Regions from separate parts of the Paenibacillus sp. SER-28 genome, predicted to be linked through region 2. Evidence: riboswitches for the same ligand, from Rfam matches in the RefSeq annotation. Region 2 holds a riboswitch; the other holds the start of a gene.
The links. A riboswitch is a leader RNA that binds a small molecule or an ion and turns the genes downstream of it on or off. The one in region 2 is predicted to bind ZMP and ZTP.
Positions count from the first base shown of each region.

Region 1: linked by a shared signal. The riboswitch ahead of ACUYLD_RS18370 (bifunctional 5,10-methylenetetrahydrofolate dehydrogenase/5,10-methenyltetrahydrofolate cyclohydrolase) and the one ahead of ACUYLD_RS14965 (TIGR01440 family protein) in region 2 are both predicted to bind ZMP and ZTP.

Region 1 covers NZ_JBRECM010000008.1:109,246-112,655, reverse strand. Annotated here, with positions in the region: gene ACUYLD_RS18375 (fatty acid desaturase) at 1-963, opposite strand, end outside; ZMP/ZTP riboswitch at 1,177-1,261, shown strand; gene ACUYLD_RS18370 (bifunctional 5,10-methylenetetrahydrofolate dehydrogenase/5,10-methenyltetrahydrofolate cyclohydrolase) at 1,374-2,240, shown strand; gene ACUYLD_RS18365 (cyclodeaminase/cyclohydrolase family protein) at 2,237-2,872, shown strand; gene ACUYLD_RS18360 (ABC transporter substrate-binding protein) at 3,092-3,410, opposite strand, start outside.
Region 2 covers NZ_JBRECM010000005.1:194,913-198,322, reverse strand. Annotated here, with positions in the region: gene ACUYLD_RS14975 (manganese efflux pump MntP) at 78-638, shown strand; gene ACUYLD_RS14970 (low molecular weight protein arginine phosphatase) at 743-1,327, shown strand; ZMP/ZTP riboswitch at 1,406-1,487, shown strand; gene ACUYLD_RS14965 (TIGR01440 family protein) at 1,708-2,295, shown strand; gene ACUYLD_RS14960 (serine hydroxymethyltransferase) at 2,416-3,410, shown strand, end outside.

The sequences.
Region 1 (3,410 bases), on a different contig from region 2:
TTTCGTATTTTCATCCCAAAGGCGGAACTTCAAAGATTGCAGACTGCTACTCACTGTGATCGTGGTTGCTTTTTGAAGTAACGGTGTCGCTTCATGTGCTTTTTCCAAATTATAATTTGGCACTTTGGGACTCAAGTGATGTACGTGGTGAAATCCGATATTCCCCGTAATCCATTGCAATACTTTAGGAAGCTTGTAGTAAGAACTGCCTTCTACGGCTGCATTAATATAACTCCACTCTTCATCATGCTCAAAATACGAATCCTCAAATTGATGTTGTACATAGAACAACCAGATGCCCAACATACCGGATACAAAAAAGATAGGTGCCTGTACGAGAAGGAAGGCCTGCCATCCAATAGCCCAGCACAACAGTGCATACAATGCAACGATGGATATATTCGTCACATGAGTGTTCATTTTTTCCTTGCGTTTGGCTGTCTTGATATTAAAGCGATAGGAAATCAAAAAAGTATAGATCGGACCTAGTCCGAACATAACCCAAGGATTTCGATATATACGATAGGCCAGCCGTGTCCATGTGGAAGCCTCTGTGTACTCTTCTACCGTAAGCACCCACATGTCACCTGTGCCTCTTTTATCCAGATTACTGCTGGTTGCATGGTGGATCGCATGACTATTTTTCCATTGATGATAAGGACAGAGCGTTATAATACCTGTAATCGTTCCCACAATGTCGTTCAGCTTGCGGCTTTTGAAGAAGGATTGATGACCACAATCATGAAAAATAATAAACGTCCGTACCACAAACCCGGATGCAACAATGGCAATGGGAAGCGTCAGCCAGTACGAAACCGACAGGCTAAGATAAGCAGCATACCACAATAGGATCAGTGGACCCAAAGTATTGATGAGTTGCAGAACGCTGGATTTCGTGTTTATTTTCTCGTAGGGAGCCATATTTTTTTTCAATTGGGCTAATGGGAGTTGTGTCATACTCATTATGATCCTCCTTTAAAATGACGCCTATACCTTGATCCTGTTAGGCGTACATGTTGATCTAATCTCAGTATAAGGTGAAGACTGTAGACGCTGTAGTCATAAACGTCAGCTCGGGTATATGACATTTGTCATATAGACAAGTAACATAACCCGTTTTCCAAATGTTCGCGGGTTTCTTTTCTGAGGATTATTTGTTAAAATATAAGACATAATAACGCTGTATGTGACTGGCGAAGTCAGTGGAATGAACCACGAGGGAGCATACAAAAAAAGCGTACCGTTCGCCTGGGAGAAGTATTTGCAGAGGATTCGTCTGTCTTGACGACCTTGTGCAAATACTTTTTTTCGTTTTACAAGACCATGACACCCTGTTGATAAATCATGCGATAAATTCAGAGGAGGCTCGGACTATGGCTATTATCATGAAATCCAAAGAAGCAGCTGAGCAAGTATATGCAACGATCCGTTCACAGGTAGAAGAAATGAAGCAGCAAGGACACCGTCCCCATCTGGCGACACTATTGGTAGAAGGCGATCCGGCTTCTGCCTACTATGCCCGGACCAAGCAAAAAATAGCGGAGAAGCTGGGCATCTCATTTCATCTTCATACTTTTGATCGTCATGTTAGCGAAACCGAGCTACTGCACCTGATCGGCAGTCTGAACAATGCACCCCATGTACATGGCATTATGCTGGAACTGCCGCTTCCCCAACATCTTTCCGCCTCCGTTATTAAACAATCCATCGCCCCCTACAAGGATATTGATGGAATTACACCTGATAACAAGCTGGCTACCGTAACAGGTGACGCAGGACTATATCCCGCAACACCTCAAGCCTGTATCGAGCTGCTCAAGCATTACGGTCACACATTGGCAGGCAAAAATGTCACTCTCGTGGGCATCGGACAGACAGTGGGACTTCCCCTTTTCCACATGTTGCAAAGAGAAAATGCCACCGTTACCGCCTGTCATGCAGGAACACGTGATATTGCAGAGCATCTGAGCCATGCAGACATTGCCTTCGTCGCAGTCGGATGCCCTGATGTGATTACACAGGATATGGTTCATCCCGGTCTGATTTTGGTAGATGCGGGAATTAATGAGACGCTAGAGGGAAAAATAGTGGGGGATGCCGCTTTAGACGTTGGGGAAAAGGTCCATGCCATTTCTCCGGTTCCCGGCGGTGTTGGCACCTTAACAACTGCGATTTTATACAAAAATCTGCTCAAAGCAATACATCTGCAACACTACTCCAGAGAGGTGGTCTATTCATGAGTGAACTGTCGTGGAATCATTCCATCGGGCATTTTCTAAAAGAGGCTGCAAGTGCAGCACCTACCCCCGGCGGAGGAAGTGTATCCGCACTGGCTGCGGCACTAGGCGCGGCTATGACCTCCATGACCGCCAACCTTTCACAAGGAGAAAAATATGCGCATATCCATGAACAAATCACGGACGTCATTAGCAGCATGGAAAGATTGTCTACACATTGTGAGGAACTAATGGTCGCAGACATCCAATCCTTTGAACAGTACATGACCGCGCTGCGTTTGCCCAAGGAAACGGACGAAGAAAAGCGCTATCGTACCCATTCCTTACAGACGGCGGTGATCGCTGCCATTGAGGTACCCATGCGCCTGCTGGAAGTATGCCGGGACGGATTGTCGCAAGCCTACAACATTGTGGAAATATCCAATAAAAATGTGATTTCGGATCTTGGCATCGGCGCGATCCTGTTCGAAGCCGCCGCTCAATCCGCCCTGCTTACCGTCGACATTAACCTTGCTTCGCTGAAAGATTTGGATGTCAAATACTCCTATGAGACCAAGACAGCCGCACTCATCCGTGAAATCGGACAAATCAAAGAACAAACCTTGTTGATGGTGCGCAGTCGAATAGCGAATTAGTCTGCTCATAACCGTGTTTAACCTGTTCCAAAACATTTCTTCAAAAAAATAGCTGATTGGATACAAAAAGAAGATACTATTGAAATTACGACAAAATAGTAAATTAAAAACCAGTCCAAACATGATTCATGTTGGACTGGTTTTTAATGCTATATACTGCGTATAACATGCGAATTCCTATCTGTTTTGAGTAATTCATTACAACGCAGAATCTCACATCTATTGTTTAGCTTTATTCTCTTTTTCTCTTTCGACCAGCATATCTACGATCATATCAATTTGCCCGGTAATAGCGATTGGATCATAACGATAATACGTATCAAAATCGTTAAAGAACACTCTATTGTTCTTCACCGCTGGAAGATTCCCCCACACAGCGGACGACTTTAGTTGTTTGAGCGCGTCACCCTTTTTCTCGGGGTCATACGTAGTCAGGAACATATAATCTGCGTCATACTGTGGCAATACCTCCATCGAAAGCTGCACCGTTTGTTCCTTGGAGTTCACTGTTTTCTTTGGCATGTTCAGTTTAAGTGCA
Region 2 (3,410 bases):
CCAGTACATGCTTGTACTGATTTGCCCCTTGTCCGCATAACGTGTACAAGAACAGACGGATAATGGAGGGATGGAGTATGCTGGCAGCCTCTGCCCATGCCGGGCAGGTTGTAACGATTCTGATCATGGCGGTAGCGCTAGGAATGGATGCGTTATCGCTGGGCGTAGGGATCGGCATGAAGGGGATACGCCTGCGAGACGTCCTGCGCATCAGTACTGTCATTGGCTTTTTTCATATTCTGATGCCATTACTGGGAATGTTCACAGGCCATTATATGAGTTCTTTATTAGGTCATGTGACGGCCTACTTCGCAGGGGGTCTACTCATCCTTTTGGGCGGGCATATGGTGTATAATTCCTTTAAAGGGGACGGCGTACAGGTATTGGATCATCGTTCGCCTTTAGGCCTTTTGCTGTTTGCACTTGGGGTGAGCGTTGACTCATTTTCTGTAGGAGTGTCACTAGGTATGTTCCAGAGTGATCTGGTGCTGTCCGTTCTGGCGTTTGGTTTTTGCGGGGGAGCAATGGCGATGCTGGGCCTGCTGCTGGGTCGCAAGGTCAGCCGTAATCTAGGAGATTATGGGGAAGCAGTGGGTGGTGCCATTTTGTTGGCATTCGGCTTTATGTTTATGTTTTGATTTTAGCGTAGACAGTGTAAAATAAGTGCAGGGTTATCGTAAAGGATTAGGATTATAGTAATCCTCTGTTTATATATTTTTTTAACATACGGGGGGTGAAAACGTTGAAGAATATCTTATTCGTATGCACAGGGAATACCTGTCGCAGTCCAATGGCTGAAGGGATGCTGCGTAAGTTGGCTGCTGAGCAGGGGCTAGAACTGGAAGTGCGTTCTGCGGGAGTAGCCGCGATGGAAGGCACGCCGATATCCCGACATGCAGAGGCGGTTCTACGTGATCACGATATATCCGATCAGATCACTTCAACCCCTTTGAGCGACGGGCTTGCCGGGTGGGCGCATCTGATCTTAACCTTGACGCAAGGACATAAACAGCACGTAATTCAGCGCTTTCCCCAAACGGCGGGCAAAGTATTTACACTTAAGGAATATGTGGAGAACCGGGATGCGGTGTTGAATGATGTACAGGAGTTGGATGGGTTATATGCTTCACAGCAGTTGATGGCTTCACTCGGACAAGAGCTATCGGCGCAGGAGCGTGAACGAATGATTGAATTACACCAACGGATTCCGGGCTTTGATATTTCAGATCCGTTTGGCGGTTCGCGAGAAGACTACGATGTCACAGCTGCAGAAATCCGTACGGCGCTGCATAAGCTGCTGGACAAGCTAAAGGCTTCTTCCGAATAAAATTGGTATTACTCATCTGTTTTGTACGGAATCTGTTGATTTTCGGCGGCTAATCCGTTAAGATAAGGTGGAAAAATGAGAATCCGATGTAACTGGCGACAAAAGTGGGATTAACCACGATGGAGCATCGGATATACGGCCGGTCGCCTGGGCAAAAGAGCAATTCCACATAGGTGTGGACTGCTCTTTTTTTCATATACAAGTTGAGCCAGATTGTTAGCTGAGAGTTGATTCCTTTAAAGGTTCTTCCATTTTTTCTGCTCGAAATCTGAAACATCGGCTATAATATAGTCAGATTGTGATCAGGAGAGAGTGTGTTGAACTTGGGGCATGAGACCGTGCCTAGTCTCTGAGAGGCTGTTCAACCAAAGGAGGTTCCAATAGTGGGACAATTGGATCATGAGATTTCGCTAGAAGCACAGACCACTTCTGTTGTGCGGGAAATCGCAGAAGCAGCCAGTCTCAAGGCTGGCCGCCTGCTGGTTATTGGCGTTAGCACAAGTGAAGTGGCTGGAAGTCGGATTGGTACGGCGGGAGCGCTCGATGTGGCTCAGCAACTGTTGTCTGGAGTAGAGTCCGTTCGCAGGGAGTATGGCTTTGATGTGGCGTTTCAATGCTGCGAGCATTTGAACCGAGCGCTGGTCGTTGAACGGGCTGTGCTGGAGCGACTGGGACTGACGGAGGTTGCAGCTGTTCCTGTTCGTACAGCAGGAGGCTCTATGGCCACCGTCGCCTATCGTTCTATGAGTGACGCGTGTTTGGCGGCGAACGTGCAGGCCCATGCCGGGATAGACATCGGCGAAACGCTTATTGGCATGCATCTGCGACCCATTGCTGTTCCATTTCGCCCAAGTCTTCGCTGGATTGGCGAAGCACGTGTGACAGCGGCATTCACCCGTCCTCCACTTATTGGTGGACAACGGGCAGTGTATAGTCTGGAGCAAGAAGTCGGCGGAAACTGCGATTAGCATCTGGCATGGCGGCATGTTTGTACTAATCTTTTTTGCATTGATGATGAGGTACCCAACAGAGGAGCAGGCGTTTGCTTGTATACCCAACAATTGACTATGGAGAGGGAGTAATCAATCATGATGGAACACCTGCGTAAAAGTGACCCGGCAGTGATGGAAGCAATGGGACTTGAACTGAAACGACAACGCCACAATATCGAGCTAATCGCATCCGAGAACATTGTCAGTGAAGCAGTAATGGAAGCCATGGGCTCCGTGCTGACGAATAAATATGCTGAGGGTTATCCGAACAAACGTTACTATGGTGGCTGTGAGCATGTAGATATCGTTGAAGACATCGCACGTGACCGCGCAAAAGAATTGTTCGGCGCCGAGCATGCTAACGTGCAGCCTCACTCTGGAGCACAAGCCAACATGGCGGTGTATCTGGCAGCTCTCAAACCTGGAGATACTGTACTGGGTATGAATCTGGCGCATGGTGGCCATTTAACACACGGAAGTCCGGTTAACGCTTCCGGCTTGTTGTATAACTTTGCTGCTTACGGTGTACGCGAAGACAACTTCCGCATCGACTACGATGAAGTGCGCAAGGCAGCCTTTAAGCACCGTCCTCGTCTGATTGTAGCTGGCGCGAGTGCATATCCGCGTACTATTGATTTTGAAGCTTTTGCTTCCATTGCCAATGATGTAGGCGCTCTGTTTATGGTGGATATGGCACATATCGCTGGTCTCGTGGCAGCGGGAATTCACCCAAGCCCAGTTCCGCATGCCCAATTTGTAACAACAACGACACACAAAACGCTGCGTGGTCCGCGTGGGGGTCTGATTCTGACTCGCAAAGCATGGGCACAAGCGATTGATAAAGCTATTTTCCCTGGTACTCAAGGGGGGCCACTGATGCATGTGATCGCGTCCAAAGCGGTTGCTTTGGGCGAAGCGCTCCAGCCATCGTTCAAAACCTATGCGCAAAACGTAGTTCGCAACGCACAGGTGCTGGCTGAAACACTGTTGGCTGAAGGGATTAACATTGTATCCGGTGGTACGGATAACCATCTGATGCTGTTGGATACGCGCAATTTGAATATCACAGGTAAAGAAGCAGAGCATGTATT